Regions from separate parts of the Bradyrhizobium sp. SZCCHNR1093 genome, predicted to be linked through region 2. Evidence: riboswitches for the same ligand, from Rfam matches in the RefSeq annotation. Region 2 holds a riboswitch; each other region holds the start of a gene.

Region 1 (10,436 bases), on a different contig from region 2:
ATTTCGTGGCGCTGGCGATTCCCTATCTGCGAAGGCTGCGCGACCAGTCGCGCGAGACCGCCAATCTCGCCGTCGTCGACGATGAATCGCTGATGGTGCTGATGCGGCTGGAGAGCCGCGAGATCATGCGCTCGCTGACCAAGGTCGGCGGCCGCTTGGCGATGGTCGCCTCCGGCATGGGCAAGGCCGTGCTCGCGACCTATTCCGACGACGACGTCAACGGCATCATCCACCGCCAGGGCATGCCGCGCCTGACCGAGAAGTCCATCATCCGCGCCAGCGACCTGTTCCGCGAGCTCGAGACCATCCGCCGCCAGGGCTATGCCGTCGACGACGAGGAGGCGCGCATCGGCCTGCGCTGCATCGCCGCCGTCGTCCACGATTCCTGCCGCGAGCCGTTGGCGGCGATCTCGGTCTCGGGCCTGGCGAGCCGGCTGACCGATGAGCGGGTGGCTGTGATCGGAGCAATGGTGCGGGATGTCGCGGCCGAGCTCACGGCGGCGCTCGGCGGCGTGACGCCGCCGGCCGGAACGTTTCGGTAACAGGATGTTTCGGCAGGGTGCAACGTTTCGATGACAGTGCAACTGACTCCAACGCACGGGCGGAGGGGTGAGTGCACCATCACCGGAATGATTCCCTTGTTCGTCGCTTGGGGCGCCTTCCGTCCAAAATTCAGCTCAACCCTTTCCTCGCGTGCCGTTGAGCGATTTCGCGCTTCTGCTCGTTGCCGATATGCAATCTCTATGATACTATCCTAATAAATGTAATTTAAAGTTGCCGTTGCACTTACTAGGCTAAGCGGCGTCGGTGCGACCGTCCCGCAAAGCTGGAGTGTCGGGCGATAACAAATGTTGTTCGCCCTGAAGCCGGCCAACGTTCTGAAGCCGCGGCCTGATTATGAAGGCCTTGCAAACGAAGGGAGCTTGATATGGCCACTCATGTGCGGACGAAATCGCGGTCAGCCAACCACGGCGACGACTTGACTGCGTGGCATCGGCGAAGGAGGGGCGGGAGCATTCCGATCATCGGTGCCTTGGCCCTCGGCCTGTTATTTGTCTCCGAATCGGCATTCGCCCAGGCCCCGGGCCCGGGGACTTGCACAGCCGTCAAGCGTGCCTCCCCGCGTGGACCTCATTGCGTCCTTACGCAAGACCATTGCACCAAAGGCAACAAGGCGCACATGACGCTCACGGCAGCCGGCTGCAACTGCGTCTGCGCGCCGTAGCAGCAGTGAGCATTGCCGCGTTGTGAAGGAGCGTCCGTAAGGACGCTTCGGCCCGGCCTGAGTTGCTGTCGAGCTCCCTGGCTCGTCGGCTCGAGCGTTGGGCAATCCGATGTTGCGGTCCGTCTCCGAGGACAATGGAGGCGCGGATATTTCGAGGGGAGGGAGGAGGGGGCTATTCACCCGCTGCTCAAGCCGTGGTCAGGGCTGCCGATCTATTTGGGCTTGCCGGGACGCGTGCATCGCGCAACCATCGCGGTGCATCGCCCAACACGTCCAGCGAGTTCGTGCCATGACCAAACTCACCCGCTTCTCGGTCGCCCCTCTGCACACGATGACGCGGCGCCTCGCCGATGTCGCTTCGGGCCGCGTTGCGCCCGATCTCGTGATCACCGGCGCGCGCGTGCTGTCGACCTATTCGGAGCGCATCCACCCCTCGCGCGAACTGTGGATCACCGGCGGGCGGGTCGCGGCGGTGAAGCCGGCTGGTGCCCACAAGGCGCTCGGCAGCGGTTTCGCGCTCCATGACGCGGCCGGCGGCATCATCGCGCCGGGGCTGGTCGATCCGCACATCCACATCGAATCCTCGATGGTGACGGCCTGCGCCTATGCCGAGGCCGCGCTGCTCAACGGCACGACGACGATCTTCTGCGACAGCCACGAAATCGGCAACGTGATGGACGTCGCCGGTGTCGAGGCGATGCTGGAGGATGCGCGGCAGGCGCCGCTGTCGATCTTCCTCACCGTGCCCTCGACGGTGCCGGCGACATCGGCGGCGCTGGAGACCGCGGGCGGCGACCTCACGCCGGACAAGATCGCCGGCCTGTTCGATCGCTGGCCCGAGGCGGTCGCGCTCGGCGAGAAGATGGATTTCGTGCCGGTCTGCATGGGCGACGAGCGCAGCCATGCCATTCTCGCCGCGGCCCTGCAGCGGGGACGGCCGGTGTCAGGCCATGTCTATGGCCGCGAATTCGTCGCCGCCTATGCGGCGAGCGGTGTCACCGACACGCATGAGGCGATCGACCGCGACATCGCCGATGATCTCCTGGATGCCGGCGTCTGGATCTTCCTGCGCGGTGGTCCGCCCACGACCCCGTGGCACAGCCTGCCGCAGGCGATCCGCACCATCACCGAGCTCGGCGCCTCGCACAAGCGCACGGCGGTGTGCACCGACGATCGCGATGCCGACGATCTCATGCTGTTTGGACTCGACTGGGTGGTGCGCGAGGCGGTGAAGGCGGGGATGTCGCCGGAGCAGGCGTGGTCGATGGGCTCGCTGCACGGCGCGACGCGCTTTGCGATGGATGGCGAGATCGGCGGCCTCGGCGGCGGCCGCCGCGCCGATCTGGTTTTGCTCGACGACGGCCTCAAGCCGCAAACGACCTGGTATGGCGGCGAGCTCGTCGTCGACAAGGGCAGGATCACGCCGCGTCTCGATCAGGCGCTGTCGCAGCGCTATCAGTATCCGAAGGCCGCCTATGCCACGGTGAAGCTGCCGGCGCAGATGAAACTGACGCCGGAGCTGCCGACCAAGGCGTGCACCGTGAATGCGATCAAGACGGCGCTGCCGGGCATCACGCTGATCCATGACAAGGTCGCGATCGAGCCGGCGAACGATTGGGAGACGCTGTTTGCGCGCCATGGGCTCTGTTTCGTCGCGGTGATCGAGCGCCACGGCAAGTCGGCTGGCAATGTGGCGCATGGGCTCTTGAAGGATTTCGGCCTGAAGCGCGGCGCGGTCGCGTCCAGCGTCGGCCACGACAGCCACAACATCATCGTCGCCGGCACCAACGAGGCCGACATGCAGGCCGCCGTCGCCGCGATCGGCGCGCAGCAGGGCGGTGTCTGCGTCGTCGCCGACGGCAAGGTGAAGGCGATGGTTCCGCTGCCGATCGCGGGGCTCCTGTCCGACAAGCGCATCACCGAAGTTGCTGAGCAGGTGAAGCTCCTGAAGACCGAATGGCGCGAGGCCGGCTGCACCATTCCCTACATGGGCTTCAATTTGATTCCGCTATCGGTCATTCCGGAAATTCGTATCACCGACAAGGGCCTCGTGCTGGTGCCGCAGATGGAGCTCGCGCCGCTGTTCGAATAGCGTGCGCGAGGCCTCATCCTGTTAGGACATGTCAGCTGACTTCTGTCCTAACTAACTGAGGCCGCCGGTGTTTTGCCGAGCGTGCCGCATCGTGGGAAAAATCGACGAGTGAATTGAGATCGTAGCTGCCAGCAGCGAAGCTCGCGCATCAACCAGAGGGAGGCGCGAGATGGCGAAGATGCGGGCGATCGATGCTGCGGTGCGTATCTTGGAGAAGGAAGGCGTCACCTGCGCCTTCGGCGTTCCCGGAGCTGCAATCAACCCGCTCTATTCCGCGCTGCAGCGGCGCGGCTCGATCCGCCACATTCTCGCCCGCCACGTCGAGGGCGCCTCGCACATGGCCGAGGGCTACACCCGCGCCAAGGCCGGCAATATCGGCGTGTGCATTGGCACCTCGGGGCCGGCCGGCACCGACATGATCACCGGGCTCTATGCGGCGATTGCGGATTCGATCCCGATCCTCTGCATCACCGGGCAGGCGCCGCGCGCGCGACTCTACAAGGAGGATTTCCAGGCCGTCGACATCGAGCAGATCGCCAAGCCCGTGACCAAATGGGCGGTGACGGTGCGCGAGCCAGGGCTCGTGCCGCGCGTGTTCAGCCAGGCCTTCCACATCATGCGCTCGGGCCGGCCGGGGCCGGTGCTGATCGACCTGCCGCTCGACGTGCAGCTCGCCGAGATCGAGTTCGACGACGAGACCTATGCGCCGCTGCCGGTCTACAAGCCCGCCGCAACCCGCAAGCAGATCGAAAAGGCGCTCGAGATGCTCAACGCCGCCGAGCGCCCGTTGATCGTCGCCGGCGGCGGCGTCATCAATGCCGATGCCAGCGATCTGCTGGTCGCGTTCGCCGAGACCGTCAACGTGCCGGTCGTGCCGACCCTGATGGGGTGGGGCGCCATTCCCGACGATCACGCGCTGATGGCCGGCATGGTCGGCCTGCAGACCAGCCATCGCTACGGCAATGCCAATTTCCTGGAGTCCGATTTCGTCCTCGGCATCGGCAATCGCTGGGCCAACCGGCACACCGGATCGATCGAGACCTACACGAAAGGGCGCAGCTTCGTGCATGTCGACATCGAGCCGACCCAGATCGGCCGCGTGTTCAACCCCGACCTCGGCATCGTCTCGGATGCGAAGGCGGCGCTGGAGATGTTCCTCAGCGTCGCGCGCGAATGGCGCAAGGCGGGCAAATTGCGCGAGCGGCAGGCCTGGCCCGCGGCGTGCCAGGACCGCAAGCGCAGCATGCTCCGGCGCAGCGATTTCGACCAGGTGCCGATCAAGCCGCAGCGCGTCTATCACGAGATGAACAAGGCGTTCGGCCGCGACACCTGCTACATCAGCGTCATCGGCCTGTCGCAGATCGGCGGCGCCCAGTTCCTCAGCGTCCACCGCCCGCGCAACTGGATCAATGCGGGGCAGGCGGGGCCGCTCGGCTGGACCTTGCCGGCCGCGCTCGGCGTGCGCGTCGCGGATCCGAAGCGTGAGATCGTCGCGCTGTCGGGCGACTATGATTTCCAGTTCCTGATCGAGGAGCTCGCGGTCGGCGCCCAGTTCAACCTGCCTTACATTCATGTCGTCGTGAACAACGCCTATCTCGGCCTGATCCGGCAGGCGCAGCGCGGCTTCTCGATGGACTATCAGGTCCAGCTGTCGTTCGAGAACATCAATGCGCCCGAGGTCGGCGGCTACGGCGTCGATCACATAGCCGTCGCCGAAGGTCTCGGCTGCAAGGCCATCCGCGTGACCGATCCCGACAAGGCGCAGGCGGCGTTTGCGATCGCGCGCGAATGGATGGCGGAGTACCAGGTGCCTGTCGTGGTCGAGTTCGTGCTCGAACGTGTCACCAACATTGCGATGGGGACCGAGATCGACAACGTCGTCGAATTCGAGGAGGTGCTCGACCTGCCGGTCGACGACACCCCGGCCGAGCCGCCGCGCACCTTGCAGCCGGCCTGATCGCAGCGACCGTTCTCATTCGAGGACCAATTCGAGGACCATGACATGCCGCGCTTTGCTGCGAATCTCACGATGCTCTTCAACGAGCTTCCGTTCGTCGACCGCTTTGCCGCCGCCAAGGCGGCTGGCTTCAGCGGCGTCGAGTATCTGTTCCCGTATGATTTCGACAAGGCGGAGCTGCGCGAGCAGCTGGCGCGCCACGGGCTGACGCAGGTGCTGCACAATCTGCCCGCCGGCAATTGGGCCGCGGGCGAGCGCGGCATCGCGATCCTGCCGGATCGCGTCGACGAATTCCGCGACGGCGTTCGTCGCGCCATCGAATACGCGCGGGCGCTCGACTGCCGCCAGGTCAACTGCCTCGTCGGGATAGCGCCTGATGATGCCGACCCGCGCGAGCTCAACCAGGTGCTGGTCCGCAACCTGCGCTTCGCGGCAACCGCGCTGAAAGCGCAGGGGATCAAGCTCTTGATTGAGCCGATCAACACACTCGACATTCCCGGCTTTGTCCTCAACCGCACCGCCCAGGCGCTGCAGCTGATCTCCGAGGTCGAGTCCGACAATCTGTTCGTCCAGTACGACATCTACCACATGCAGATCATGGAGGGCGATCTGGCGCGCACCGTGCAGAAGCATCTCGCCCGCATCGCTCACATCCAGCTCGCCGACAATCCTGGCCGCCACGAGCCCGGCACCGGCGAGATCAACTACGCCTTCCTGTTCCGGCATCTGGATGCGATCGGCTATCGCGGCTGGATCGGCTGCGAGTACAAGCCGCGGACGACGACGATGGACGGGCTGGGCTGGCTGACCGATCGCGCGATCGTTCCCGCGAGCTGAGTTTACTACGTGCCATTCAGCCCGGGTTTGCTGCCGAGGAAGATGCCGCCGCTCCTGTCTCTTCACGCGAGGCTTATGGATTGCATCGAGCGCTACAGGATGGCGCAGCTTCAATGTTGTTGCGCGTGAGTTTCACTCACGCCTTAGCAGCCACGACAGATGCCGTGAATTTTTGTGTCAATCTTCTTCTGCTCGTCGACCCACTCAGCAGGCCATTGTCCGCCTGCCCAAGGCAACTGCTTCCTGTTGGCAAAGTTGATGGGTACCGTAAAGGTGAAGCTATCGTCGCTCATCTCTGCGGGCGGCTCCGGAAATGGTTCCGCTCGCTCAATCATACTTAGGGCCGCCGTATCGAGTAACTCGGAGCCGGCGCTTTCCACCAGTTCTCTGGAAATCAGTTTCCCCTGCCGATCAATGACAAACTTGACCTTGGCCGTGCCACTTTGACCGGCCGCCCCTGGCGGAAACGTTCTCTTGCTCACTAATAGTATTACAATCTTCTTTTTCCACGCTTCGCGAGCGCTTGCCTGAGCGCCGACACTTTCCGTTTGCGCATATGAGAAAGACGCCGAAGCCAGTAGCAGTACGAACAGACCGGCCAGCGAAGGAATTCTCGCGTTCATAAGCGGATTCCATCACACGCGAAGATAATTCACAACCAAAAATTGCCGGTATGGCGCAGTTGCGCGAAGCGCCCGTCCCGTACGTCGCCAGCGTCGGCTGAAAAGGTCCGCGTTGGGCCAGGAGCGGCCGCGCGTTGTTCCTCAAACTGGGGCGTGCTTGCCAAGCTCGATAGTGCCAGCTATCGTCAACTCCAACATCAAGAGTTGGGCCGACGCCCAGCGCCAACCTGCTCCCCGAGCAAGGTGGCTTTCTTCCTTCGGAAGAAGATGTGGCCGGTCCGGCAACTAAACGGGACAAGCCACCACGGCGTCATGCGCTCCTCTCTTCGAAGAAGGGGACGAGAATGACTGTCGATAGAATCGAAATTGAGCCGGCCGATGCAAGGTCCCAGGACCTGATTAACCTCGTAACCGCGCTGGACGATTTCTTAAACAAGGTCTGCGGGGTGGAAAGGAATCACGGCTCTCCAATTGATCGGCTAGCGCACGACGACACGCAAATGTTTATCGCGCGGATTGCCGGACAAGCCGTTGGCTGTGCGGGGCTGCAGGTGTTCGCGGATGGTACCGGGGAGGTGAAGCGCATGTATGTCGTCACCGAGGTTCGTGCAACTGGAATAGGCAGCAGGCTCTTGACGCGCGTCGTGGAAGCGGCCCTGACCGCCAAGCTGCCGGTTCTGCGGCTGGAAACCACGGAATTTCTTCCCGATGCCCAGAGGCTCTATCGGGCGAAGGGGTTCGTTCCGTGCCCAGCGTATGGCGCTTACGTTTCCAACCCGATCAATTTGTACTTCGAGAGATGGCTGACGAAATGATGGTCGAGGGCGATGTGCCGACAAGGAATAGATGATCAAGTCTGCTTTTAGATTGCTCAAATCCCCATAGCGCTTGCCGCGCCACCCCGCTCAACATGCGCGGTTTCCTCCCTTGGAGGGTTTCGGACGCCGGCCGCCCGAATATGCCGCGCCGTCAATCATGCGGCCGGCATCCGAAACCCTTCACATAAGCGGACATCGCTAAACGACATGATGGCGATCCCGGTCATCTATCCAACGGGTAAAATCGTTTCAAGAACCCGTCGATCTCGCTATCGGCTGCCTGCCAGCGTGCTCCACGTTCGCTTCTCAAGAGACAGAGGCCGAGAAGTTCTAGCGGGCCATCGGCAACAAGCTCAAGCGTCCCTTTCTTCGCGATCCAGTGCTCTTCACTGCCCTTATCGAGGCGGTCGACCGAATATCCGAGTTCAACAAGCGTGAGATACGCTGGGACTTCCGTATTGCCCGCTGCCGCAATAATTTCTTGCGCCATCTCATTTCCCCTACCGCGCGGATAGGCGTCCGAGCATCGCCTCGTTCACTGCAACCTTCCTTGCCCGCAGTCCGCGATGATCGCAATGGGTCAAATGCAGCCATTGAGGGCCTTGGTCGCCTGCTTCTGCTTCAGACCTGAGAGCGGGCTGTGCTCCCACCTGTTTGGACGGTTTGGGATGGGCTAGCCGCCGACATCTTTAGTGCGTCTTTTCATCTTCGAGTCTGATCACGATGTGCTGCGCCAAGCCGGAGTTCGAGGAGCCGCTGAGAAAATCTCCGGCCGTATGTCGGGCTGACGAACGGAGGGCCGTCCTGGGAGCGGACAACGGAGGAGGTTGCGAACGATGATCACGGTGTTCGGAGAGGGCAGAGGCTTCCGTGTCGTATGGCTGCTGGAAGAGATGGAACTCCCATACCGGCTTCGGGACGTGGACCTCCTGGCCGGGGTCGAGAACGACGCCGAGTTCCTGGCGATCAATCCCGCCGGATTCATTCCGGCGATCCGCGATGGCGATGTTACGATGGTCGAGTCCGTTGCGATCATGGAGTACATCCTGGGGCGGTATGGGCCGACAGCGCTGGCGCCCGCGGCACATGATGTTGCTTTTCCTGCCTATCAGCAGTTTCTCCACCTCGGTGAGGCCGGCCTCGCAGCCTCGCTTTATTTCGTTTCGGGAGCCCGGCACCTTGCGCCTGAAAGCGAGCGCAACAACTGGAGCGCGCGTCAGGCGATGAACGTGTTCACGACCCGGTTGAGCCTAGTGACGCGGCAACTGGCGCACGCGCCCTACATGGCTGGCGACGCGTTCACCGCAGCGGACATTTCCGTGGGCTACGCGCTCGAAATGGCGCGGAAGAACGTCGGTGTCGTGTTCGATGATCGTGTGCAAGCCTACATGACGCGGCTGCGCGCCCGTGCCGGCTATCAGCGGGCCCTGGAGACGTGCCAGGCCACGCGGCGCTGGTGGACTAGCTAGGTGGCGGAACGAGAGAGGCGGGTAGCTCGCCGACAGAGTCTTCAACCGACGAAACGATCATTTGCATTCGACGCCGCGCCGCGACATATGACGGCCGCTGAAGACGCCATCCGAGGTCACCGATGTCATCTGTTGCGACCGTGTTTGCACAATCCTTCTTTCACGGCACGCGAGCCGATTTGCGGCCGGGCGACATGATCGCGGTCGGATATGCCTCCAATTTCACCGAGGCGGAGCCGCTGTCGTGGGTCTACTTCACGGCGACGTTGGATGCCGCGATCTGGGGCGCCGAGCTGGCTGCCGGTGACGGACGGGGACGGATCTACGTCGTCGAGCCCACCGGTCCGTTCGTCGACGACCCGAACCTGACGGACAAGAAGTTCCCGGGAAATCCGACGCGGTCTCATCGATCCCGCGCGCCGCTGCGCGTCATTGCCGAGGTCGTCCTGTGGCAGGGGCACGCGCCGGAGGTGGTGAAGCAGATGAAGGAGGGCGTTGCGCGCGCGATGACCGAAGGGCCGGGCATCATCGACTGAACGGCGCGGCGGCATCGCACTGGCGTCGATCCGTCGCGCCCGATGGCTGTTTGCGGACGCTGCTACGCGCTCGCCACGCGGCGTCCTCCGTCCAGAACATCGGAAAAGTCCGGTGGCAAGGTCCGTTCGAACTGGTGTCGACTCACGAAATCTCCTCCTCATGAGCCGAGCCTATCGCCGAGAGGCGAGGGTTGGACCTGTCGTCCATGATTGATCGGAGGCGCCGCTCTGCAGCGTCGCTCGCCTTTCGGCGACGGCATGGTTGAAGAGTTCGAGGACGAGGCCGAATGCCGCCAAGTCCTCCTGTTCGATGGCTCCATCGTCATAGCCCTTGAGGGTCTCGGCGATGATCCCGTCGACCTCCCGTTGCCAGGTCAGCAGATCGTGTTCCGAGCCGGCATTGCGCACCTCCGACACCGCCGCAAGAATGCGGTTGCGGCCGCTGGTGTTGTCCTCCAGTTCATCCCGGTTCAGATAGCGGCGCAGCCATTCGGCGGCCGAACCGATGCCGGAAAGAACGAGCAAGGCGAACCAGAAGTAGTCGCTGTACTTGTCCAGAAAGGTTCGCTCCGTGCCGTTGATCACCGCCGCGGCGCCTCGATGCACGGAAGGCTCGGTCTCCTTCTCCGTGTCGGGTTTCATGATGTGCGAAGCGCCGGCGAGGCCTTGCGTGATCGTGTCGCGGACCGCGAAAAGCTGCCGGTAGAAGGCCGCCGCCTTGGCTTCGGAGAGCCCCTTCTTGGCCAGGATCAGGTGATTGACGCTGATCGTGTCGACCTTGTCCTCCGGCCAGGCCGGTTTCGCGTTGAAGACGCTGGCTGGAATTTCCTCGGCCTCGTAGCGCGGATGCTTCAGGGCAACGGCCTCCGATGCTTCGAT
Region 2 (10,436 bases):
TCTCCTTCAGCGCCGCCTCGACATCATCCGTGATGTTGATGAAGGCGCGACGGCCCGGTGTCTGGAACCAAAGTTCCTTGCGGAACGATCTCATCGGAACAATCCCGTGCTTCATCACCATGGCCAGAGGATACCGCAACGCGCGTGTCCGTCCTCGAGTGTGCCGTAGCTCACAGCGTGCGGTTCCGGCTGCGCGCAGACTGGACCCGATGGAGTGCATACTGCAAGCCCAGCCGGCCCGGTGTCGCTTCGTCATACAATCCAAGATTGAACCGAACGTTGCTCGGACAGACTTAACTGCATTGCCGATCTCATTTCGACGATGACAACGACAGCGTGGCGGCTCGCCCTTCGGCGACGACTGTGCAGACCTGATCCGGCTGCAGCCGCTCATTCTCATCGCACGAGAAGCTCGACTTCTGCAGGCTGACGCCGATCGCAGCGAGTCGCCATTCAGAGGAGAGAGACAATGAGTCTGCTGCGTATCAATCTCTTTGGCGGTCTTGAAATCAAACGCGTCTCCGGCGAGCAGGTCGTCATCCCAAGCCGCAAGGCTGCAACACTCCTGGGCTATCTCGCCCTTACCTCTCCGCACGGCATTTCACGCAGCAAGCTTGCCGCACTCCTATGGGAAGGCCGCTTCGGCGACAACGCGCGCGCAAACCTTCGCCAGGCCCTGTTGACGCTGCGCCGGGTGCTGCCGCAATGCGCCGACATCATTTCTGCGGAACGGGACGACATCCGCATCCATCCGAACGCCGTCAGCACCGACGTGCAGGAGTTCGAGCTGCTGCTGCAGCTCGGCGATCTGGAAACCATGGCGCGCGCCGCCGCGCTGTTCCGAGGCGAGTTGCTCGACGGCATCAGCTCGACGTCCTGCGCGTTCGAGGCATGGCTCTCCGCCGAGCGTCAACGACTGAAGACGCGAGCGATACGGGCCATCGCGGGCCTGCTGGACGTCGGCGGCCCGGAACATGTGGAGATCGCCAAGACCTTCTCGTTGCGCGTGCTGGCCGCCGATCCGCTGCAGGAGGACGTCCACCGCACCCTGATGCGCTGCTACGCACAGCAGGGTCGCCGCGCCGACGCCCTGCGTCAATATGACTTCTGCCGCACCGTCCTGCGCAAGCAGGTCGGTGCCACACCGGAGAGCGAAACCGAAACCCTGCAACGCGAAATCAGGCGCATGCTTCGCGTCTGACGATCCGCGCGACCCTTGCTCCATGCGTGCCTCACATGATCGATTTTGACGGCACTTTCACGCCCCGCTTGACACTTGCATCACGGCCACACGCGCAACATCGCCCTCGATCGACGTCGCGCAGCAACTACTCCTGATGAGGTCAAGCGGCGCGTCGCTCAGAGGTCAGATAACGAGCGAGGAGGCTCAACATGAGTGGCATGCAGCAATCGACTGAGGACTTTGGTCAACTGAATCCCGAAGGGATCTTCGGCTCCGTTCTCGGCAGGTTCGCCGGACAAGCGATCGGACGTCTGATCGGCGGCAAGACCGGCCGGGACTTCGGCGGCGCCATCGGCGGAATCGCGGGCGGGTTCGCGCCGTTCTCCGTCGGCCCCGGCACCGAGCAGCCGTCGGAGATGGAGTTGCAGGGCTTCTGGAGCGTGCTCAAGAAGATCGGACAGGGCGTCCAGACCGGCCTCAATGTCGGCCACAACCTCGGCATCTTCAGCACCGATCCGCAGGCCGCCGCCGCGGCGCAGCCGACCGACATGGAGCTGCAGGGCTTCTGGAGCGTGCTCAAGAAGATCGGACAGGGCGCCCAGACCGGCCTCAACGTCGGCCACAACCTCGGCATCTTCAGCGTCGGTCCGCAAGCCGCCACCGCCGCGGCACAGCCGACCGACATGGAGCTGCAGGGCTTCTGGAGCGTGCTCAAGAAGATCGGTCAGGGCGTCCAGACCGGCATCAATGTCGGCCACAACCTCGGCATCTTCAGCACCGGTCCGCAAGCCGCCACCGCCGCGGCGCAGCCGACCGACATGGAACTGCAGGGCTTCTGGAGCGTGCTCAAGAAGATCGGTCAGGGCGTCCAGACCGGCATCAATGTCGGCCACAACCTCGGCATCTTCAGCACCGGTCCGCAAGCCGCTGCGGCGGCGCAGCCGACCGACATGGAGCTGCAGAGCTTCTGGAGCGTGCTCAAGAAGATCGGCCAGGGCGTCCAGACCGGCCTCGATGTCGGCCACAATCTCGGCATCTTCAGCGCCGGCCAGCCGGGCCAGCAGGCGGCGGCCGCGCAGCCGACCGACATGGAGCTGCAGAGCTTCTGGAGCGTGCTCAAGAAGATCGGACAGGGCGTCCAGACCGGCCTCGACGTCGGGCACAATCTCGGCATCTTCAGCGCCGGCCAGCCGGGCCAGCAGGCCGCGGCGCAGCCCACCGACATGGAGCTGCAGGGCTTCTGGAGCGTGCTGAAGAAGATCGGACAGGGCGCGCAGACCGGCCTCAACATCGGGCACACGCTCGGCATCTTCAGCACCGGCCAGCCCGCCGGCACGATGCACTAGGACGACCGATTGGAAGCAACGACCCGCGACATCGCAACGCGGGTCCAAGAGAGTGAAGCGGTGGGCGCACGAAAAGTCCGCCCACCGCCGACCTGACATGGAGGGAACGACGCATGGCGGATCCGAACTCAGAACAGGAATTCATCGTGCAAGGCGAGCCGGTCAAGTCCGGCCAGCTCGCTGATCACTTGAGCCGCGAGCCCAGCGTGAAACGCGTCGGTCAGGTCGCACCTGACGTCGTCATCCTGTCGATGACGAAGAGCCAGGCCGATCGCCTCCGATCGACTTTCAGCACGATCGTGGTGGAGCCGAACGCTCCGCTGAAACCCTTTGGCGCCGGCTGACTTCAGCGGCGCCTCCCGACGATGTCACGAGCGAGGATGAAGGAGCCCGCAAATGGCCGCACGAAGCAAGCCTGAAATCTCGGATCAGAAGGATGCGGCCGGCACGGCCGTCAACGGCACCGGAGCACAACCCGGAGCGGTGCAGCCGTCAGCCGAGGCCGCTGCCGCACCGCAGGCCGCAGCACGGGTGACCGCCGCATCAGCCCCAGCCGCACAAGGGACCAGCCGCAGCGACGGCGGCACGGCGGCGCCAGCAACGGGTCAACCCGGCGCAACGATCTCGCAACGGCGGGCGCAGTACATCCTGGCACCGCGCCAGCAGATGGGGCTTGGGACCTTCAGCGCCGACTTCATCGTCCAACAACTGACAAACAGCCCCGACATCGACGTGGTGAAGACAATTCAGCCGCCGCGCCTGCTCGGATTTCAGAGCGCCGACCCAGGACAAGCACCGCTCGGCCCGATGGTGCTGGCCCGCATGGCGCCCGACAAGGCCGAATTGCTGAAGGCCCAGGCCGGAGCACGGCTCGCGGTCGAGCGCGATGCGCCGCTCACCTACATGCTCGATCCGACCGTCCCCCAGGTGCCGGCGCCGCACCAGCTTCCCAATCCCGGCGTTCTCATTCCCTTGGCCGACGGGTTCTCGACGACGATCGAAGTGGTCGGCGAGAGCGGCCCGCTGCCGGAGGTGGAAGTGTACGTGTTCGGCAGCGTGTGGCCGGTTCAGGGCGTCACCGACGCCAGCGGCCGCGTCACGCTCAAGATTCAGGGCGAGACGCCCGACACCATCCGCTCGATCCTGATCAAGCCGCGGGTCGATTACTGGACCTTCTGGCTCGATCGTCCGCAACTGACCCCCGACAGCGTGAACCGCATCGCCGCGAAGACGCTCGGCGCCTATCTGCGCGGATTTCCCGGCCAGCAATTGCTGGGTTGGGGCCAGCGCGCGATGGGCCTCGATCGCCTGCCCCTCGCCTATAACGGCGCGGGAGTGAAGATTGCGGTGATCGATTCCGGCGCCGCGCCGACGCATCGCAATCTGCACAGCGTCACGATCGGCAAGAGCATCGTCGGCAATGATCCCGCGAGTTGGACCGTCGATACCATCGGTCACGGCTCGCATTGCGCCGGGATCATCGCCGGCGGACCGATCGGCTCCGGCGGAGGCATTCGCGGCTTCGCTCCGGCGGCCGAAATCCATGTCTGCCGGATCTTCCCGGGCGGCCGGTTCAGCGATCTCGTCTCGGCGCTCGACTACTGCATGGAGAATGGCATCGACGTCGCCAACATGAGTCTGGGCGGCGGCGAGCCGTCGCAGATCATCGAGGAGCGGATCTTGCGGGCCAAGCAGATGGGCCTCGCCTGTATCGTCGCCGCGGGAAACTCGTCGGGGCCGGTCCAGTTTCCGGGCTCGACGCCGCATTGCCTGGCGGTCGCCGCGATGGGCAAATGGGGCGAGTTTCCCGAGGACAGCTTCCACGCCCAGCAGGGGTTGGACGGCTTCCGGAGCGCCGACGGATATTTTCCGGCGAAGTTCAGTTGCTTCGGGCCGGAGATCGACGTCTGCGCGCCGGGCGTCGGCATCGTGTCCTCGCTGCCGACGGATGGCTTCGGGGCCTGGGACGGCACCTCGATGGCCACGCCGCACGTCACCGGCCTCGCCGCGCTCGTGCTGGCGCATCATCCCGACTTCAAGGGCCAGTTCGCGACACGCGACGCGCGGCGTGTGGAGCGGCTGTTCCAGATCCTGAAGGAGACATCGACGCCGCTGCAGTTCGGCGATCCCAACCGTTCGGGTGCCGGACTGCCGAACGCGATGCGCGCACTCGGCCTGGAAGCGGGCGTGGCCTCCGCGCCCACGGCCGATCCCTCGCTCGACGTTCTCCGTCGCCTGCTCGGACTGGCGCGCGGCGAGGCGCAGAGCGGCGCGACGTCTCCGACGCTGGTGCCGCAGGCGCCCAATGGCAAGCTCAACGGAGCCGGTTCGGTTGCCAGGGGCCCGGCAACGACGACCAGCGAGTGGTCCAGCCCGGCGGTCGGTGATCCCAGTCCGGCGCAGATCCGCGACATCATGCACAAGGTCGGCTTGCTGTAGATCACGGGGCAAGCCGTAGGAACGGCATCAGACGTTGCACGACGGGCAGTTTGCGCATGAGCCTCATGCACGGACTGCCCGTCGTGTTAGTTTGTCGCACGATCGCGGCTTGCGTCGTCGGCCAAATCAAGCGCAGATTTCCGCCCGTCCCGCCTCACTGCAAGAGGGGCGTATCGCGGTCGTCACGAACGCTGAGGTGGGATGCGGTGGGCGTGTCGGATTGCGCGTGGGGCTTCCTCGCGCGGACGAGCAATTCCGGCACGCACGGTCAAGTCGCGCGGTCCTGATACCCCGATGCTGGTATCCAGCGCGATGCGCGCAAGCGCATTGCGCGACACGGTGGCCAAAAAGCCCGGCGCACCGAGGAGAATGCGAAGCAGCCGTTCAACCATCGCGCAGGGAAGGCCGGGTGTTCCGGCTCGTACCTGTGGTTCCTGCCGCCTGCATTTTTTCCGCAGGCGGGCCATGGGTGCGGCCAGCATCCGGCCTTCCCTGCGCCTCTTCGCTATCGGAGGCGATGCATGACGCATAGCTCGGGCGCAGATGCGCCGCGGGGATGCGCAGCCTTGTCTCAGCCGCCATCGGCTCTTTGAAAAGTGAAATCCCGCCACCCCAAGCTCGTCATGGCCGGGCTTGTCCCGGCCATCCACGTCCGTCCTCGTGCACGCCTCAAGCTGTGATCCTATCGTAGAGATCGTCCCAGTCGGGATTGCTCGCAATGATCAGTCCAATCTTCCAGGCGCGCGACCAATGCTTGATGTTGTGCTCCCGTTGGATCGCGCTCTGAATGTCGTCGAAGACTTCAAAGTACACCAATCGCTTCAAGCCATACCGCCTGGTGAAGCCGTCAACCAAGCCGGATCGATGCTGAAAGACACGGCGCACGAGATCGCTGGTCACGCCGACATAGAGCGCACCGTTGGGACGATTAGTCATGAAGTACACGTAGCCGCCCGCCATCTCGCCATACTGCAAGACGTCATGGCCGGGACAAGCCCGGCCATGACGGCGGAGAGAGCGGGCCGCAAACTTGAACGAGGCGCCCAGCGAATGTCGCCCCTGCCCCTACCGCCCCTTCTCCGCCCTGCTCAGAAGAAACACCCCCTGCTCGCCGAACATGTTCCAGAACCACCAGGGCATGGCGACGCGCAAGGGACGGCCGTAACTATCAAGTGCGACGGCGCGCTCCATCTTGACGCCGATCTCGTCGCAGAGCTGGACGAAGTCCTTGATGGTGCAGAAATGGATGTTCGGCGTGTCGTACCAGGTGAAAGGCAGATTGTCGGTGCGCGGCATGTGGCCGCCGACCAGCAGCTGCAGCCGCAGCCGCCAGAAGCCGAAATTCGGGAAGGTGACGATGGCACGGCGGCCGATGCGCAGGAGATTTTCCAGCACCGTCTTGGGCCGCCGCGTCGCTTGCAGGGTCTGCGACAGGACCACGTAGTCGAACGCATCGTCGGGATAATCGACGAGATCGGTGTCAGCATCGCCCTGCACCACCGCGAGGCCCTTGGCGACACAATGGTTGACGCCCTCGCGCGACAGCTCGATGCCGCGGCCGTCGATGCCGCGGCTCTCGAGCAGCTGCAGCAGGTCACCGTCGCCGCAGCCGATGTCGAGCACCTTGGAGCCGCTCTCGACCATGCCGGCGATCAGGAGATGATCGGGCCGATAGGCCAGCACCTCGCCGCCGGAGAATCCGTTCAGCGGCAGCACACCCTGCATGCTCATGTCTCAGCCTCCCGTCGCGACCTTGAGGCCGCGCGCCTTGCCGGCGGAATCGAGAAAAGCGCTGGCGATCTCGAAGAACTCGGGGACGTCGAGCAGGAACGCGTCGTGCCCCCTGTCGGTCTCGATCTCGGCAAACGACACGCGCGCGCTGGACGCGTTGAGCGCATGCACCAGCGCCCGCGACTCCGAAGTCGGAAACAGCCAGTCGCTGGTGAAGGACACCACGCAAAAGCGCGTCTTGATGCCGCGGAACGCCGCCGCCAGCACGCCATCGTGGTCGCCGGCGATGTCGAAATAGTCCATCGCCCGCGTCAGATAGAGATAGGAGTTGGCGTCGAAGCGCTCGACGAAGGACGAGCCCTGATAGCGCAGATAGCTCTCGACCTGGAAGTCGGCGTCGAACGAGAACGTCGGCAACTCGCGGTCTTGCATGCGGCGGCCGAACTTGCGATGCAGGGCGGCATCCGACAGATAAGTGATATGCGCGGCCATCCGTGCCACCGCGAGGCCGCGATGCGGATGAGTGCCCTTGTCGCCGTAGCGGCCGTGGTCCCAGTCGGGATCGGCCATGACGGCCTGGCGGCCGAGCTCGTGGAAGGCGATGTTCTGTGCCGAGTGCCGCGTGGCGCAGGCGATCGCGAGCGTGGCGAACACGCGCTGCGGATAGGCCACCGTCCATTGCAGCGCCTGCATGCCGCCCATCGAGCCGCCGACCACGGCGAACAGCGTGTCGATGCCGAGATGGTCGATCAGCATCGCCTGCGCCCGCACCATGTCGGGGATGGTGATGATCGGGAAATCGAGCCCCCAGACCTTGCCGGTCGCAGGGTTCAGCGAGGCCGGGCCGGTCGAGCCCATGCAGCCGCCAATCACGTTCGAGCAGATGATGAAATAGCGGCTGGGATCGAGCGGACGGCCGGGGCCGACCAGCGTCTCCCACCAGCCCGGCTTGCCGGTGACCGGATGACGGTTGGCGACGTGCTGGTCGCCGGTCAGCGCGTGGCAGACCAGGACCGCGTTCGACTTGTCGGCGTTGAGCTCGCCATAGGTCTGGTAGGCGATCTGGAACGGCGACAGGTCGACGCCGCAATCGAGCCTGAGCGGCTTGTCGGCACCGAACTGCGCGACCAGCGAGCTCGGATGATCGACCTCGTGCGAGCGCTCTTCGGGCGCAATCGTGCGCAGCGCGGAGGTGGGTTTCGGCGTCAGGCCTGTCATGTCTCTCACCCCGGCCATCCGGCAAGGGCTCCCGAACCACGTGACACATCAGGCCATGAAAAACCCGGCCTGAACTGGGGTTCGGCCGGGATCGATAACGTCCCCGGCCTGTTTAGCGAGTTTTTTAACGTGGCTGCAAGCCGGCCGGCTCAAATGACCACGGAACAGGCAGAAACTAGTCCCGCGGGCGCTCCTCGTCAAGGCAAGCTCGGGTTGACCGCCGATCGGGCGCCCCATGGCTGCAGGTCAGCCAAGCCTAGGCAGCACGAGGTAAACTTGCTGTTGCGCACGTCCCCCGCATCGGAGAGAACGGCATCCGTTCCAGTCCGCCGCGCGTTGACCCGCGGCCTGCGAAGAGTGACCCTGCCCATGTCGACCCCGCCGCCAGCCCCTCCCTCGCTCGCCGATTTGCGCAAGGAGATCGACGCGATCGACGAGCAGGTCCATCAGCTCCTGATGAACAGGGCCGACATCATCGACCGGCTGATCAAGGTCAAGAAGACCCAGGAGGTCGGCTCGGCGTTCCGCCCGGCGCGAGAGGCCGACATGATGCGGCGCCTGGTGCAGCGCCATCGCGGCATCCTGCCGCTCGACACCGTCGAGGGCATCTGGCGCGTGATCGTCTCGACGTTCACTTACGTGCAGGCGCCGTTCTCGGTTCACGCCGACGTGTCGGTCGGCGAATCCGCGATGCGCGATTCCGCCAGGTTCCATTTCGGCTTCGTGGTGCCTTATGTCGCCCATTTCAGCGCCCAGGCCGCCGTCGAAGCCGTGGCGCGCTCGAAGGGCGATCTCGCGCTGGTGTCGACGACCTCGGGGCATACGCCGTGGTGGATCACGCTGGAGCCCGCGGGCGCGCCGAAGATCATCGCGCGGATGCCGTTCATCGAGCGGGCCGACCATCCGGCGGCGCTGCCGGTGTTCGCGATCTCGCGCGTCGCGGACGACGCGCTGGTGCTGGAGGTCGAGACCTGGAGCATCCGCGTCTCCGGCTGGAATGCGCAGGTGTCCCGCGCGCTGTCGCCGCTCGCCGACGTCATCGCGGTGCCCGATACCGCCTTTGACGGCGCGGCGCTGTTGGTGTCGATCGAGTCGCCGTCGAACCTCGACAAGATCAAGGCTGCCCTGATCGCGGCGGGCGCCTCGGTGCGCTCGACGGCCCTCGTCGGCGGCCATGCGAAACGCTATACGGTTCCCAGCTGAGACGCCCCGCGCCAGTGATGATTTTCCGGAGTTGACGATGAACCGCCCCGTGCCGAATCCCGGCATCCTCGACATTGCGCCCTACACGCCGGGCAAGAGCCCGAAGCCCGAGCCGGGCCGCAAGGTGTTCAAGCTGTCGGCGAACGAGACTCCGTTCGGTCCTTCACCCAAGGCGATCGAGGCCTTCAAGAGCGCGGCCACACATCTGGAGGATTATCCGGAAGGCACCTCGCGGGTGCTGCGCGAGGCGATCGGCCGCACCTATGGCCTCGATCCCGGCCGCATCGTCTGCGGCGCCGGCTCCGACGAGATCCTGAATCTGCTGGCACACACCTTTCTCGGGCAAGGCGACGAGGCGATCTCGACCGCGCACGGCTTCCTGGTCTATCCGATCGCGACCATGGGCTGCGGCGCCAGGAACGTGGTTGCCGCCGAGACCGAGTATCGCACCGACGTCGACGCGATCCTGGCCGCGGTGACGCCGCGCACCAAGCTCGTGTGGCTCGCCAATCCGAACAACCCGACCGGCACCTACATCCCGTTCGACGAGGTCAAGCGGCTGCGCGCCGGCCTTCCCTCGCATGTCGTGCTGGTGCTCGACGCCGCCTATGCCGACTACGTCTCGCGCAACGATTATGAGTTCGGGATCGAGCTGGTCGCCACGACCGAGAACACCGTCGTCACCCACACCTTTTCCAAGATCCACGGCCTCGCAGCGCTCCGCGTCGGCTGGATGCTCGGCCCGGCGCACATCGTCGATGCCATCAACCGCATCCGCGGGCCGTTCAACGTCTCCTCGCCCGCGATGCTCGCTGCGGTCGCCGCGATCGAGGACACCGCGCATCAGCAGATGTCGAAGGCACACACCGAGACCTGGCGCAACTGGCTCACTGAGGAGATCGGCAGGCTCGGGCTGAAGGTGACGCCGAGCGTCACCAACTTCATCCTGATCCACTTCCCGACCGAGAAGGGCCGCACCGCGGTCGAGGCCGACGAATTCCTGACACGGCGCGGCCTCGTGCTGCGCGCGCTCGCCAACTACAAGTTGCCGAATGCGCTGCGCATGACGATCGGCACCGAGGAGGCCAATCGTCTGGTCGTCGAGGCTCTCAGCGAATTCATGAGGACGAAGTGAGCGTCGCGGGACGGTTCGAACGCATCGCGCTGATCGGCTTCGGCCTGATCGGCGGCTCGATCGCGCGCGCGGCGCGGCTGCAAGGCATGGCCGGCGAAATCGTCACCACGGCGCGTTCGGACAAGACCCGCGCCCGCGTGACCGAGCTCGGCATCGTCGACCGCGTCGTTGCGAGCAATGC
Region 3 (10,436 bases), 350 kb from region 2:
TCTTCCTCGCCGAGATCTCCTACGTCGCGACCAGCTTCGAGAACCCGCTCTACACCGAAGAGATGGGAATCATGGATTTTCTCAAGCAGCCGGACGTGACCATCGTGCAGGCGCTGATCCTGCGCTTCCGCCCCGTCAATATGGACGTGCTGCCGCTCTACATCGTGCTGATGTTGTTCCTGCCGTTGATCCTGTGGCTGATGCGCTGGCGGCCCGACGTGACGCTAGGCCTATCCGTCATTCTCTATGCCGTGACCTGGGAGCTCGATCTCTATCTGACGGCCTATCCCAACGGCTTCTGGGCCTTCAATCCGTTCGCCTGGCAATTGCTGTTCGTGTTCGGCGCCTGGTGCGCGCTCGGCGGCGCGCGGCGCATGTCGCGCATCATCAACTCGCCGATCACGCTCGGGCTCTGCGTCGCCTATCTGGTCGCGGCCTTCTGTGTGACCCTGACCTGGTACATTCCGCAGCTCGGCCATCTGATGCCGCGCCGAATCGAGCAGTGGATGTATCCGATCGACAAGACCGACCTTGACGTGTTGCGTTTCGCGCATTTTCTCGCACTCGCAGCACTCACCGTGCACTATTTGCGCAAGGATTGGCCGCTCTTGAAGTCGCCGTGGCTGCGTCCGCTGATTGTCTGTGGGCAACACTCGCTCGAGATCTTCTGTCTCGGCGTGTTTCTGGCGTTTGCGGGCCACTTCGTCCTTGCCGAAGTGTCCGGCGGCGCCATGATGCACGCGGTGATCAGCCTTTGCGGCATCCTCATCATGTGGGGGGTGGCGTCGTTGATTTCGTGGTACAAGCGTGAGGCCGATAAGGGCGCGACGCGAAAAGGTGCGCGCAGCAACGCCGATCTGGCGGGAGGGGGCTGATGAAGTCCGTCTCGTGGTTAAGGTTTGGTATCGCAGTGCTGGCTGTTTCGCTGGCGGCCTCTGCGCGCGCGGAAGAGGCGCCGCAGAACTGCGAGGTGCCGGCCTACCTGCTGACCACCGAGAGCCCGCTCCCGAAGGTTGCAGACGCCGTCAAGAACGGCCGCACGCTGGATATTCTCGTCGTCGGAAGCAGGTCATCCTCCATTGTCAGCACGTCCGACGCCAATGCCTACCCCGCCCGTCTGCAGGCTGCGTTGAAGGACAAGCTGCCAACCGTCGCCGTCAATCTCAGCATCGAGCTGCAGCCCAAGAAGACGGCCGAGGAGGTCGCGGGCAATCTCGTTAAACTGGTGGAAGGAAAAAGGCCTAATTTGGTCATCTGGCAGACCGGCACGGTCGACGCCATGCGGTCGATCGATCCTGATGAGTTCCGGCAGGCGGTCGACGACGGTGTGGCGACGCTGCAGAAAGCGGGAGCTGACGTCGTCTTGATGAACCTGCAATACAGTCCGCGGACGGAGACATTGATCTCCGTGCCGCCCTATGTCGACAACATGCGTGTGGTGGCGCAGCACCGGGACATTCCGCTGTTCGATCGGTTTGCCATCATGCGGCAATGGAACGAGCAGGGCGATTTCGACCTGTTCAATCCGACGCACGGAGTCGAGCTGGCCAAGCAGGTTCATGACTGCCTCGGCCGGGCGCTGTCGAAGTTCATCATCGACGCGGCGCATATCGGGCCGGCGCAGCAGAACTAGGGTTATGTCGTTCATGACGTCGAATGAGTGTCACCGCGTCTCCGGGACATGGGAGAAGCTTTCGGCCGTTGCGGTCATTGCCATTGCCATCGCCCTCGCGCTGAGCCCGCAGAAGCTACGGGCGCAGAGCGCAGCGCCGGCTGCGCCCGCCGCGCTTTCCGATGTGGAGAGCTCCGATCCAAAGGCTCCGCTGATCAGCGGGCTGCGACCGAGCATCGGTCACGTCACGGTGGCGCAGGCGAGCGATCAGGTGCCCGGGCCGATCGCCGTGGCGCGCCCGGCGGCCACGACCTCGCCGCCTGCGGCGACGACCGCGCCGGCCATGACGGATGCACAGCCGCCGGCTGCAGCCGGGCAGGCCGTCGCGGCGACGCCGCCGTCGCGCAGCATCACCGAGCGGGCGATCGACAAGGTCAAGCAGGTCGCGAAGTCGGCCACCGACATCTTCAACCGCGTGCCGTGCCTGACGCCGAAGGGCGTCGCCAAGAAGAATTTCATTTCGCTGCCGCACGTCGCCAACAAGCTCGCCTCCGGCCTGCCGGTCGTCATCGTCGCCTTCGGCTCGTCGTCGACGCAGGGCTATGGCGCGAGCGCGCCGGACTACACCTATCCGAATCGGCTTGCCGCGCAGCTGCGCCGGCAATATCCGATGGTCGACATCAGCGTCATCAATGCCGGCGTCGGCGGCGAGGATGCGCCGGAGATGATGAAGCGGCTGGAGACGTCGGTGATCGACCGGCATCCGGATCTCGTGATCTGGCAGGTCGGCACCAATGCCGTACTGCGCGATCTCGATCCCGCCGAGACCGCCAAGCTGGTCGATGACGGCGTCGCCAAGATCCAGGCGGCGGCCTCCGATGTCGTGCTGGTCGACCTGCAATATTCCCCGCGCGTCAACGAGCGCTCGGAGAACGCCAGCCGCATGAACAAGCTGCTCGGGCGTATCGCCGAGCTGCATCACGCCGGCATCTTCCCGCGCTTCGAGGTGATGCGCGACTGGCACGAGCGGCAGGCGATCCCGATCAACGAGTTCGTGATCTCGGACGGTCTGCACATGAGCGATTGGGGCTATGCCTGCTTCGCCCAGCTGCTCGGCGACGACATCATCCGTTCGGTCGGCCAGGTCAAGCTCGGCATCAACACGCCGGCCAACGTGCTGACCTATCGGCCGATGTGAGAGTGGCGAGTAGGGAATAGCGAGTAGCGAATAGGATGCAATCGGTACGCCCTATTCGCCATTCTCTATGCGGCCATTCGCTACGCGGCCCTCAGGGCCGCATCCAGATCCTCGATCAGGTCGTCGGCATGCTCGAGCCCGGCGGAGAAGCGGATGAAGCCCTCGCTGATGCCGAGCTCGGCGCGTGCCTCCGGCGTCAGCCGCTGATGCGTCGTCGTCGCCGGATGCGTGACCAGCGTCTTGGCGTCGCCGAGATTGTTGGAGATGCGCGCGAGCTTCAAGCCGTTGAGCGTACGGAAGGCGCTGGTCTTGCCGCCCTTCACCTCGAAGCCGACCAGCGTCGAGCCGGCGCGCATCTGCTTGCGCACGGTCGCCGCCTGCGGATGGTCCTCGCGGCCGGGATAGATCAGCCGCGAGATCTTCGGATGCGCCGCGAGAAAGTCGGCCACCTTCGCCGCCGTCTCGGTCTGCGCGCGCACGCGCACCGCCAAGGTCTCCAGGCCCTTGAGCAGGACCCAGGCGTTGAACGGCGAGATCGACGGACCGGTCTGGCGCATGAAATTGTGGATGTGCTCGGCGATGAACGCCTCCGACGACAGGATCACGCCGCCGAGGCAGCGGCCCTGGCCATCGATGTGCTTGGTCGCGGAATACACCACGACGTCGGCGCCGAGCGCGAGCGGGCTCTGCCAGATCGGGGTCGCGAACACGTTGTCGACGATCAGTCGCGCGCCACGGGCGTGCGCGATCTCGGCGATCGCGGGAATGTCCATCACGTCGAGCGTCGGATTGGTCGGGCTCTCCAGGAAGCACGACTTGGTGTTCGGCCTGACCGCCTTCTGCCATTGGTCGAGGTCGAGCCCATCGACCAGGGTCGATTCGATGCCGTAGCGCGGCAAGAGATCTTCGACGACGTAGCGGCACGAGCCGAACAGCGCCTTGGCGGCGACGACGTGATCGCCGGCACGGAGGGGAGCGAGGATTGCCGTGGTGACTGCGGCCATGCCGGTTGCGGCCGAGCGGCAGGCCTCGGCGCCCTCGAGCTCGATCATGCGGCGCTCGAACATTGCCGTGGTCGGGTTGGAGAAGCGCGAATAGATGAAGCCGGGATCCTCGCCCTTGAAGCGCGCCTCGCACTCCTCGGCGGTGGCGTAGACGAAGCCTTGCGTCAGATAGAGCGCCTCGGCGGTCTCGCCGAATTCGGAACGCAAGGTGCCGGAATGCACCAGACGGGTTTCAGGACGATAGCGGGCGAACGACGCCGGGGCCTTCGCGGGGGACTTCGACATGTGACCTCCATCGTGACCACCGCCTCCAGCGATGGGCACAAAAAAACCGGCCTGGGAAAACTCCTCACGGCCGGGATCACAATCGTCCCCGGCCTGTTTAGCGACTTATTTAACGTGGCTGCAAGCCGGCCGGCTCAAATCACCACGGGATAAGTCGTGCTCATAGTCGCAACCGGCCTTTCCGTCAAGCCAGCCATCGGATAACCGGTAAAAAGACCCTATATAGGCTCGATAAGCCGCCGTTCCGGCGCCTGCAAAGGATCAGGTCTTGCCGTTTTCGCTCAGCCCCGACGCCCACGGCATCCTCCCCGATCGCATGATCGTGGCGATGGCGGAGGCTGGCCTGATCATCCCCGCATACGATTTTGTCGAAAGCCAGATCCAGCCGGCGAGCCTGGACCTGCGGCTCGGCGACATCGCCTATCGCGTGCGGGCAAGCTTTCTGCCCGGGCCGGGCGCGACGGTCGCCGAGCGCATCGACGAGTTGAAGCTGCACGAATTCGCGCTCGCCGACGGCGCAGTGCTGGAGACCAACTGCGTCTACATCGTGCCGCTCTTGGAGAGTCTCGCGCTGCCGAAGGACATCGTCGCGGCCGCCAATCCGAAGAGCTCGACCGGGCGGCTCGACGTGTTCACCCGCGTGATCGCCGACGGCACGCGACGGTTCGACATGATCGGCGCGGGCTATCACGGCCCGCTCTACGCCGAGATCAGCCCGAAGACGTTTCCCGTTTTGCTGCGCGAAGGCTCGCGCCTGTCCCAGGTCCGCTTCCGCTACCGCGACGCGGTTCTATCGGAGGACGAACTGATCGCGCTGCATCAGGCCGAGCGGCTCGTGGATCGCGATGATGCGGATCTCGTCGGCGGCGTCGCTCTTTCCGTCGACCTGTCCGGCAGCAATGCCAACGGCTATGTGGGCTATCGCGCCAAGCGCCATACCGGCGTCGTCGACGTCGACCGCCGCGCCGGCTATGCCGTGGAGGAGTTCTGGGAGCCGATCAAGGCGCGACCCGACGGCAGCCTCATTCTCGATCCCGGCGAGTTCTACATCCTGGCTTCGAAGGAGGCCGTGCAGGTGCCGCCGGACTACGCCGCCGAGATGGTGCCGTTCGATCCGCTCGTGGGCGAATTCCGTGTCCATTATGCCGGCTTCTTCGATCCCGGCTTCGGCTATGCCGGCGCCGGCGGGCAGGGCTCGCGCGCGGTGCTCGAGGTGCGCTCGCGCGAGGTGCCGTTCATCCTCGAGCATGGCCAGATCGTCGGCCGCCTCGTCTATGAGAAGATGCTGGCCCGGCCGAACGCGATGTATGGCAGCCGCATCGGCTCCAACTACCAGGCCCAGGGCCTGAAGCTCTCCAAGCACTTCCGCCTCTAGGCCCGGCTGCGCGCTGACCGCGCACCCGCAATGCGCCCGCTGCACGGGGCGCGGCCCGGCGGTGTGCTAGGAGGAACGACAAAGGTCCCGCCAGATGGCGCGGCCAAACGGGGAGCGAGCATGTCCGAGATCGGCTTGGCCGACAGTCCGGTCGGCGAGGGGCGTACGTTGCCGCCCATCGCGAAGCCGGTTCGGAATGCGCTCGTCGACGGCCCCATTCTGCGCACCCTGCTGTCGCTGGCCTGGCCCAACATCATCGCGAACACGGCAGGCACCTGCGTCGTCATCGCCGAGACCTCCTATATCGGCCGGCTCGGTATCGAGGCGTTGGCGGCGATGGCACTGGTGTTCCCGCTGGTGATCCTGACCATGACGATGTCCGGCGGCGCCATGGGCGGCGGCGTGGCCTCGGCGATCGCGCGGGCGCTCGGCGCCGGCGACACCGAACGGGCCTCGACCCTCGCCACGCACGCGCTGCTGATCGCGCTATTGTTCGGCGCGACCTTCATGATCGGCATGCTGGTGTTCGGACCTGCCTTGCTGGAGGTGCTCGGCGGCCGCGGCGCGGTGCTGAGCCATGCCACGGCCTATCTGCAGATCTTCTTCGGCGGCGCCATCCTGCCCTGGCTGATGAACTCGATGGCCGGCATCCTGCGCGGCACCGGCAACATGAAGCTGCCGTCGTTCATGATCCTTAGCTCGGCCGTGCTGCAGATCGTGCTCGGCGGCACGCTGAGTCTGGGCCTCGGGCTCGGCATGCGCGGCGTCGCCGCCGGCGCGCTGCTGGCGTTCTGCGTCAGCATCTCGGTGATGGGCTGGTATCTGTTCTCCGGCCGCGCGCGCGTCCGGCCGAAGCTGCGGGGCCTCAAGATCAGCCGTGCGATGTTCGCCGACATCCTCAAGGTCGGCGCCATCGCCTGCTTCTCGCCGCTGCAATCAGTGCTGTCGATCGCGATCTTCACGCACATGCTGGCATCGTTCGGCACCGCCGTGCTGGCCGGCTACGGCATCGGCGCACGGCTCGAATTCATGGTGACCACTGTCGCGTTCTCCGTCGGCATGGCCTCGGTGCCGATGGTCGGCATGGCGATCGGTGCGGAAAGAATCGTGCGCGCCCGCCGGATCGCCTGGACGGCGGGGCTGGTCTCTTTCGCGTCGGTGGGTGCGCTGTCGACGCTGATCGCGATCGTTCCGCAATTGTGGGTCGACATCTTCACCCAGGACGAGAGCGCGCGCAGCGCGGGTCGGCACTATCTTCAGGTCGCAGCGCCAATGTATGCCTTCATCGGCCTGGCGATCTCGATGTACTTCTCCTCGCAGGGCGCAGCCAGGGTGATCGGTCCGGTGCTGGCACAGACGGTGCGGCTCGTCTTCATCGCCGCAGGCGGCAGCTATCTGCTGAGCCATGCCGCGACCGAGGGCGACTTCTTCATGCTGGCGGCGTCCTCGATGGTCCTGCTCGGAGTGCTGACGCTCGCCACCGTCATGCTCACCCGCTGGGGCCCGAAGCCGGCCGCAGCGCTGGAGCTGCGCCCGGCCGTGCTGGCGGCCGAGCTCGGCTCGGGGGCGCAGATCCCGCCATCTCCGCATGTCGGCTGACGGCTGCTCGGCTCGTCTAGGCGCGCAGCCCGCCTAGGGCGTCCTGCATCGCGCGCGTGCCGAGCGCCATCTGCTGCTCGATATAGGGCGCGATGGCGTGCGGCAGCACGTCGGTGATCCAGAGCATCCGGCAACCCTGCGCGCCGTCGGGGATGATCTGCACGGACGCGTTGTGATGCGTCACGCGTTCGCTCTCGATCGTGTAGACCAGACGCTGCTGCGCCTCGTCGCAACTGACGAGGCGTTCGCGCGCCACATTGCCGTTGGCGAAGGTCACGATCCGGACGTCGCCGTCGAGCTGGCAATCGACGACGAAGCCGGGCGCCAGCCGGGTATGAACGGCGCCGAAGTCGCGCACGGCGTCCCAGACGGCGGCTGCGGAGGCTGCGATCGGGATGTCCTTCTGAATCGATGCCATGGCCGGGACCTCACGGACACACGGCTTCGATGTTGTTGCCGTCGGGATCGATCAGGAAGGCGGCGTAGTAGGTCGGACTGTAGTCCGCGCGCGGCCCGGCGCCGCCATTGTCGCTGCCGCCGGCCGTCAGACCCTCGCTGTGGAATCTGGCGACCGCCGCGTGGTCCTGGGCGCGGAACGCGATATGGGCGGCGCCTTTGCTGGCGCCCTTGTCGAGATACAGCCACAGCGCCGGCTCCCCCTTCGGGCCGATGCCCGCCGACGCCTCGTCCTTGGAGCAGAGGATGTGGCCGAGCGGCGCCAGCGCCGATGTGTAGAAGCGTACGCTCGCGTCCAGATTGCCGACCTTGAGGCCGATATGATCGTACATCGATGATCTCCATGCTTCGCGTGCGGCCGTCGCACGCGCTGGGATCATCCAATCAATGGCGGCTCAGATGATCTTGGAGAATCTTGCGCTCGCCGCGCGACGCCTTGCGAAACTTCGCCGGCGACACGCCGGCAGCGCGCGCGAAGGTGCGGGTGAAATTCGACAGATCGGCAAAACCCGAATCGTAGGCGATGGTGGTGACCGGCGTATCCTCCTCGCTGAGACGCCGTGCGGCGTGCCGCAAGCGGGAGCGGATCAGATATTGATGCGGCGTCACGCCGATCGTGGCCGCGAACAGCCGCAGGAAATGGAACGGGCTGACGCCGGCCTCACCAGCCGCAGCCGCCAGATCGATGTCGCGCGCCGCATTGTCGTCGATCCACAATGCGCTCTCGACCGCGCGCCGGCGATCACGAAGGCTTGGCGTCGCCGCCCGTTCCTGCTGGCCCGTGGCGGTCGCGACGAAGCGGCTGGCGATGATCTGGCCAACCTCGTCCAGACCGAGGTCCTGCTCGCGCGCGGCGACGGCCTCCGCGAGCTCACCGAGGACCATGAGCTCCGGCAGCGGCGGCATCGCGCCAACCCGCCAAGCCTGCCTGTTGCCGCCGATCTCGTCGATGAGCGCATGATCGAAGAAGAATGACAGGCATTCGTCGCCGCAGACGTGATCGTGCGTGCACATGAACTCATCGCCGGGATGGCCCACCAGCAGCGAGCCGGTGACCAGCTCGAAGAAGCGGCCGCGGTGCCGACAGCCGAAGCTCCCCTTGCGCACATAGGACAGCGAGTAGCCGGAATACTGCTCGACATAGGGACGCTCGCCCGGAACCGCCGCACAGCGGAACTCGGAGACGGTGACGTCACGGCTTTCGAACAGGATGGTGGCGGTCATCCTGCAAATCTAGCGCATTGCGGATGAAAGAGGAGGGCTGCGTCCGAGATAATATCGCGCGCAGCGAGGCGCCCGCTTACAACGCGCGCGGCCGGTCGACCGCGAGAAACGCGTCGAACAACGTCAGGCCCGCATGAGGCCGTGCGCCTTCGAGCGACAGCAGCCGCCGCTTGGAGATGACGCCGCTGTTGGGCGACGGCTTGTCGAGGCCGTTGCCGATGTCGCGCACGCGGTGACAGGGAACGATCAGCACGAGCGCATTCTTGCTCAGCGCCTGCGCGATCGAATTCAGCGCCTTGGGAACGTGCAGTTCGTCTGCGATCGCGTCGGCGCTGCGCGTCTCGCCGCGCGGAATGGCACGAATGCAATCATAGACGCGCTGGTTGAATGGTGTCACGCCGCCGAGATCGAGCACGACATCGGAGAAGTCGACCTCCTGCCCGCGCAGCATGGCGGTGATGCCTTCGATGGCGAGTTCAATATTCGAACACGGGCGCTGCTCCCGCGCTTCGGGAAATTGGCGAAACAGGCGCCGCCGCGTCTCGATTTCCCGTGCTTCCGGCAGTTGTACGCCGGTGATTCCGGCATCGCTCCACGCAATGCCGCAACGGCCGAGGGCCGTATCAAAGATCGTATACCCACGCCCCATGACGCCACCCCAACCCCACGTCACATCATATCATCGTCACGATCGCCCGCATCAACTTTGTTTACAAAGTGTTAACAGCGCGGCGTGACCGGGGCGGGTTTGCCCTGATTTGGGTGATGGTTGTCAAGCGTCCCGTTGCGATCGTTGTCTGCGATCTCTGTCATCGGCATCGCGATCGCGGAATGCGGCGCAGCGCGCAGGCGAGGTGCGATCGACCAGAGGCGCTACGGCTGGCTCACCAATGCAGGCCTATCGCCAGCAAAATCAGGATCGTGCGCAAGCCACAGTTCGAGCAGGCTCAGGAAGGTCACGGCGATCCCGATCGTGATGCTGACATGCATCGCCGACGTATGCACGAACCCGAGCAGCCACGGAGCTGCAATCAGCCACAATCCAAGCGCGACCTTCAGCCACTCCTCCCAATCGGCAAACGCCAGGAGGCCGCCGAGCGAGAGCACGACGACGGCAGCCCCCGCCAACGCAGCATCGATCCGGCCGGCGCTGCCGACAAAGCCGAACAGCCAGGGCGCGACGGCAAGGAACAGACCGCAGCCGAGGGTGTAAAGGTCGAGCGCCGACGGGCCCGCCATGATGGCGAGGGCTTTCGAGGTTGCGGTCTGAGACGCGGGGCTGTGGCTCTGCATGATGTGAGCTCCCAGGACATTGACGGCGGACCTTGACGGCGCGGCGAAGCAGCGAGGGGCGCCGCCTCCAACGGGCAAAAGCGCGACCGGCCCGATCCGTTCCGGAGCCGGCGGTCGCGGCCGATCACGATCCGGAGATCAGGCCGATGGAGAACTATTGCGTCCGCCACTCTTGGGCCTGGCGGTGTCGCGGCAACAAGCCGCTTGGCGAAACGCATGGTCTCGGCTAAGCATTGGCGAACGCGGGCGTAGTTCAATGGTAGAACGGCAGCTTCCCAAGCTGCATACGAGGGTTCGATTCCCTTCGCCCGCTCCAATGCCGCAATGTCCTGCTGCTACGCTCTGCAAAATCAGCTTCGTACGGTAGCCGATGGCCGCAAAGCTGCCGCG

Evidence for each region. A riboswitch is a leader RNA that binds a small molecule or an ion and turns the genes downstream of it on or off. The one in region 2 is predicted to bind S-adenosylmethionine.
Region 1: it holds a riboswitch for S-adenosylmethionine, as region 2 does, so the genes downstream of both, QX070_RS24855 (GNAT family N-acetyltransferase) here and QX070_RS07270 (homoserine O-acetyltransferase) in region 2, are expected to answer to the same signal.
Region 3: it holds a riboswitch for S-adenosylmethionine, as region 2 does, so the genes downstream of both, QX070_RS05630 (O-succinylhomoserine sulfhydrylase) here and QX070_RS07270 (homoserine O-acetyltransferase) in region 2, are expected to answer to the same signal.

The regions. Positions count from the first base shown of each region.
Region 1 is NZ_JAUHJJ010000009.1:62,938-73,373, reverse strand. It holds gene QX070_RS24880 (IclR family transcriptional regulator) at 1-542, shown strand, start outside; gene QX070_RS24875 (adenine deaminase) at 1,515-3,317, shown strand; gene gcl (glyoxylate carboligase) at 3,487-5,274, shown strand; gene hyi (hydroxypyruvate isomerase) at 5,320-6,111, shown strand; gene QX070_RS24860 (energy transducer TonB) at 6,255-6,734, opposite strand; SAM-I-IV-variant riboswitch at 6,924-7,033, shown strand; gene QX070_RS24855 (GNAT family N-acetyltransferase) at 7,079-7,549, shown strand; gene QX070_RS24850 (hypothetical protein) at 7,776-8,042, opposite strand; gene QX070_RS24845 (glutathione S-transferase family protein) at 8,389-9,021, shown strand; gene arr (NAD(+)--rifampin ADP-ribosyltransferase) at 9,144-9,557, shown strand; gene QX070_RS24835 (ABC transporter substrate-binding protein) at 9,729-10,436, opposite strand, start outside.
Region 2 is NZ_JAUHJJ010000002.1:354,148-364,583, reverse strand. It holds gene QX070_RS07305 (secondary thiamine-phosphate synthase enzyme YjbQ) at 1-94, opposite strand, end outside; gene QX070_RS07300 (BTAD domain-containing putative transcriptional regulator) at 470-1,201, shown strand; gene QX070_RS07295 (hypothetical protein) at 1,393-2,529, shown strand; gene QX070_RS07290 (hypothetical protein) at 2,643-2,873, shown strand; gene QX070_RS07285 (S8 family serine peptidase) at 2,926-4,968, shown strand; gene QX070_RS07280 (GIY-YIG nuclease family protein) at 5,638-5,928, opposite strand; gene metW (methionine biosynthesis protein MetW) at 6,034-6,699, opposite strand; gene QX070_RS07270 (homoserine O-acetyltransferase) at 6,703-7,917, opposite strand; SAM riboswitch at 8,009-8,088, opposite strand; gene QX070_RS07265 (chorismate mutase) at 8,287-9,120, shown strand; gene hisC (histidinol-phosphate transaminase) at 9,158-10,255, shown strand; gene QX070_RS07255 (prephenate/arogenate dehydrogenase family protein) at 10,252-10,436, shown strand, end outside.
Region 3 is NZ_JAUHJJ010000002.1:1,596-12,031, forward strand. It holds gene QX070_RS05615 (OpgC domain-containing protein) at 1-875, shown strand, start outside; gene QX070_RS05620 (SGNH/GDSL hydrolase family protein) at 875-1,633, shown strand; gene QX070_RS05625 (SGNH/GDSL hydrolase family protein) at 1,647-2,810, shown strand; gene QX070_RS05630 (O-succinylhomoserine sulfhydrylase) at 2,891-4,099, opposite strand; SAM riboswitch at 4,176-4,255, opposite strand; gene QX070_RS05635 (2'-deoxycytidine 5'-triphosphate deaminase) at 4,368-5,474, shown strand; gene QX070_RS05640 (MATE family efflux transporter) at 5,595-7,073, shown strand; gene QX070_RS05645 (SRPBCC family protein) at 7,090-7,491, opposite strand; gene QX070_RS05650 (VOC family protein) at 7,502-7,861, opposite strand; gene QX070_RS05655 (AraC family transcriptional regulator) at 7,914-8,753, opposite strand; gene QX070_RS05660 (methylated-DNA--[protein]-cysteine S-methyltransferase) at 8,830-9,402, opposite strand; gene QX070_RS05665 (SPW repeat protein) at 9,627-10,046, opposite strand; tRNA gene QX070_RS05670 (tRNA-Gly) at 10,289-10,362, shown strand; gene QX070_RS05675 (AMP-dependent synthetase/ligase) at 10,397-10,436, opposite strand, start outside.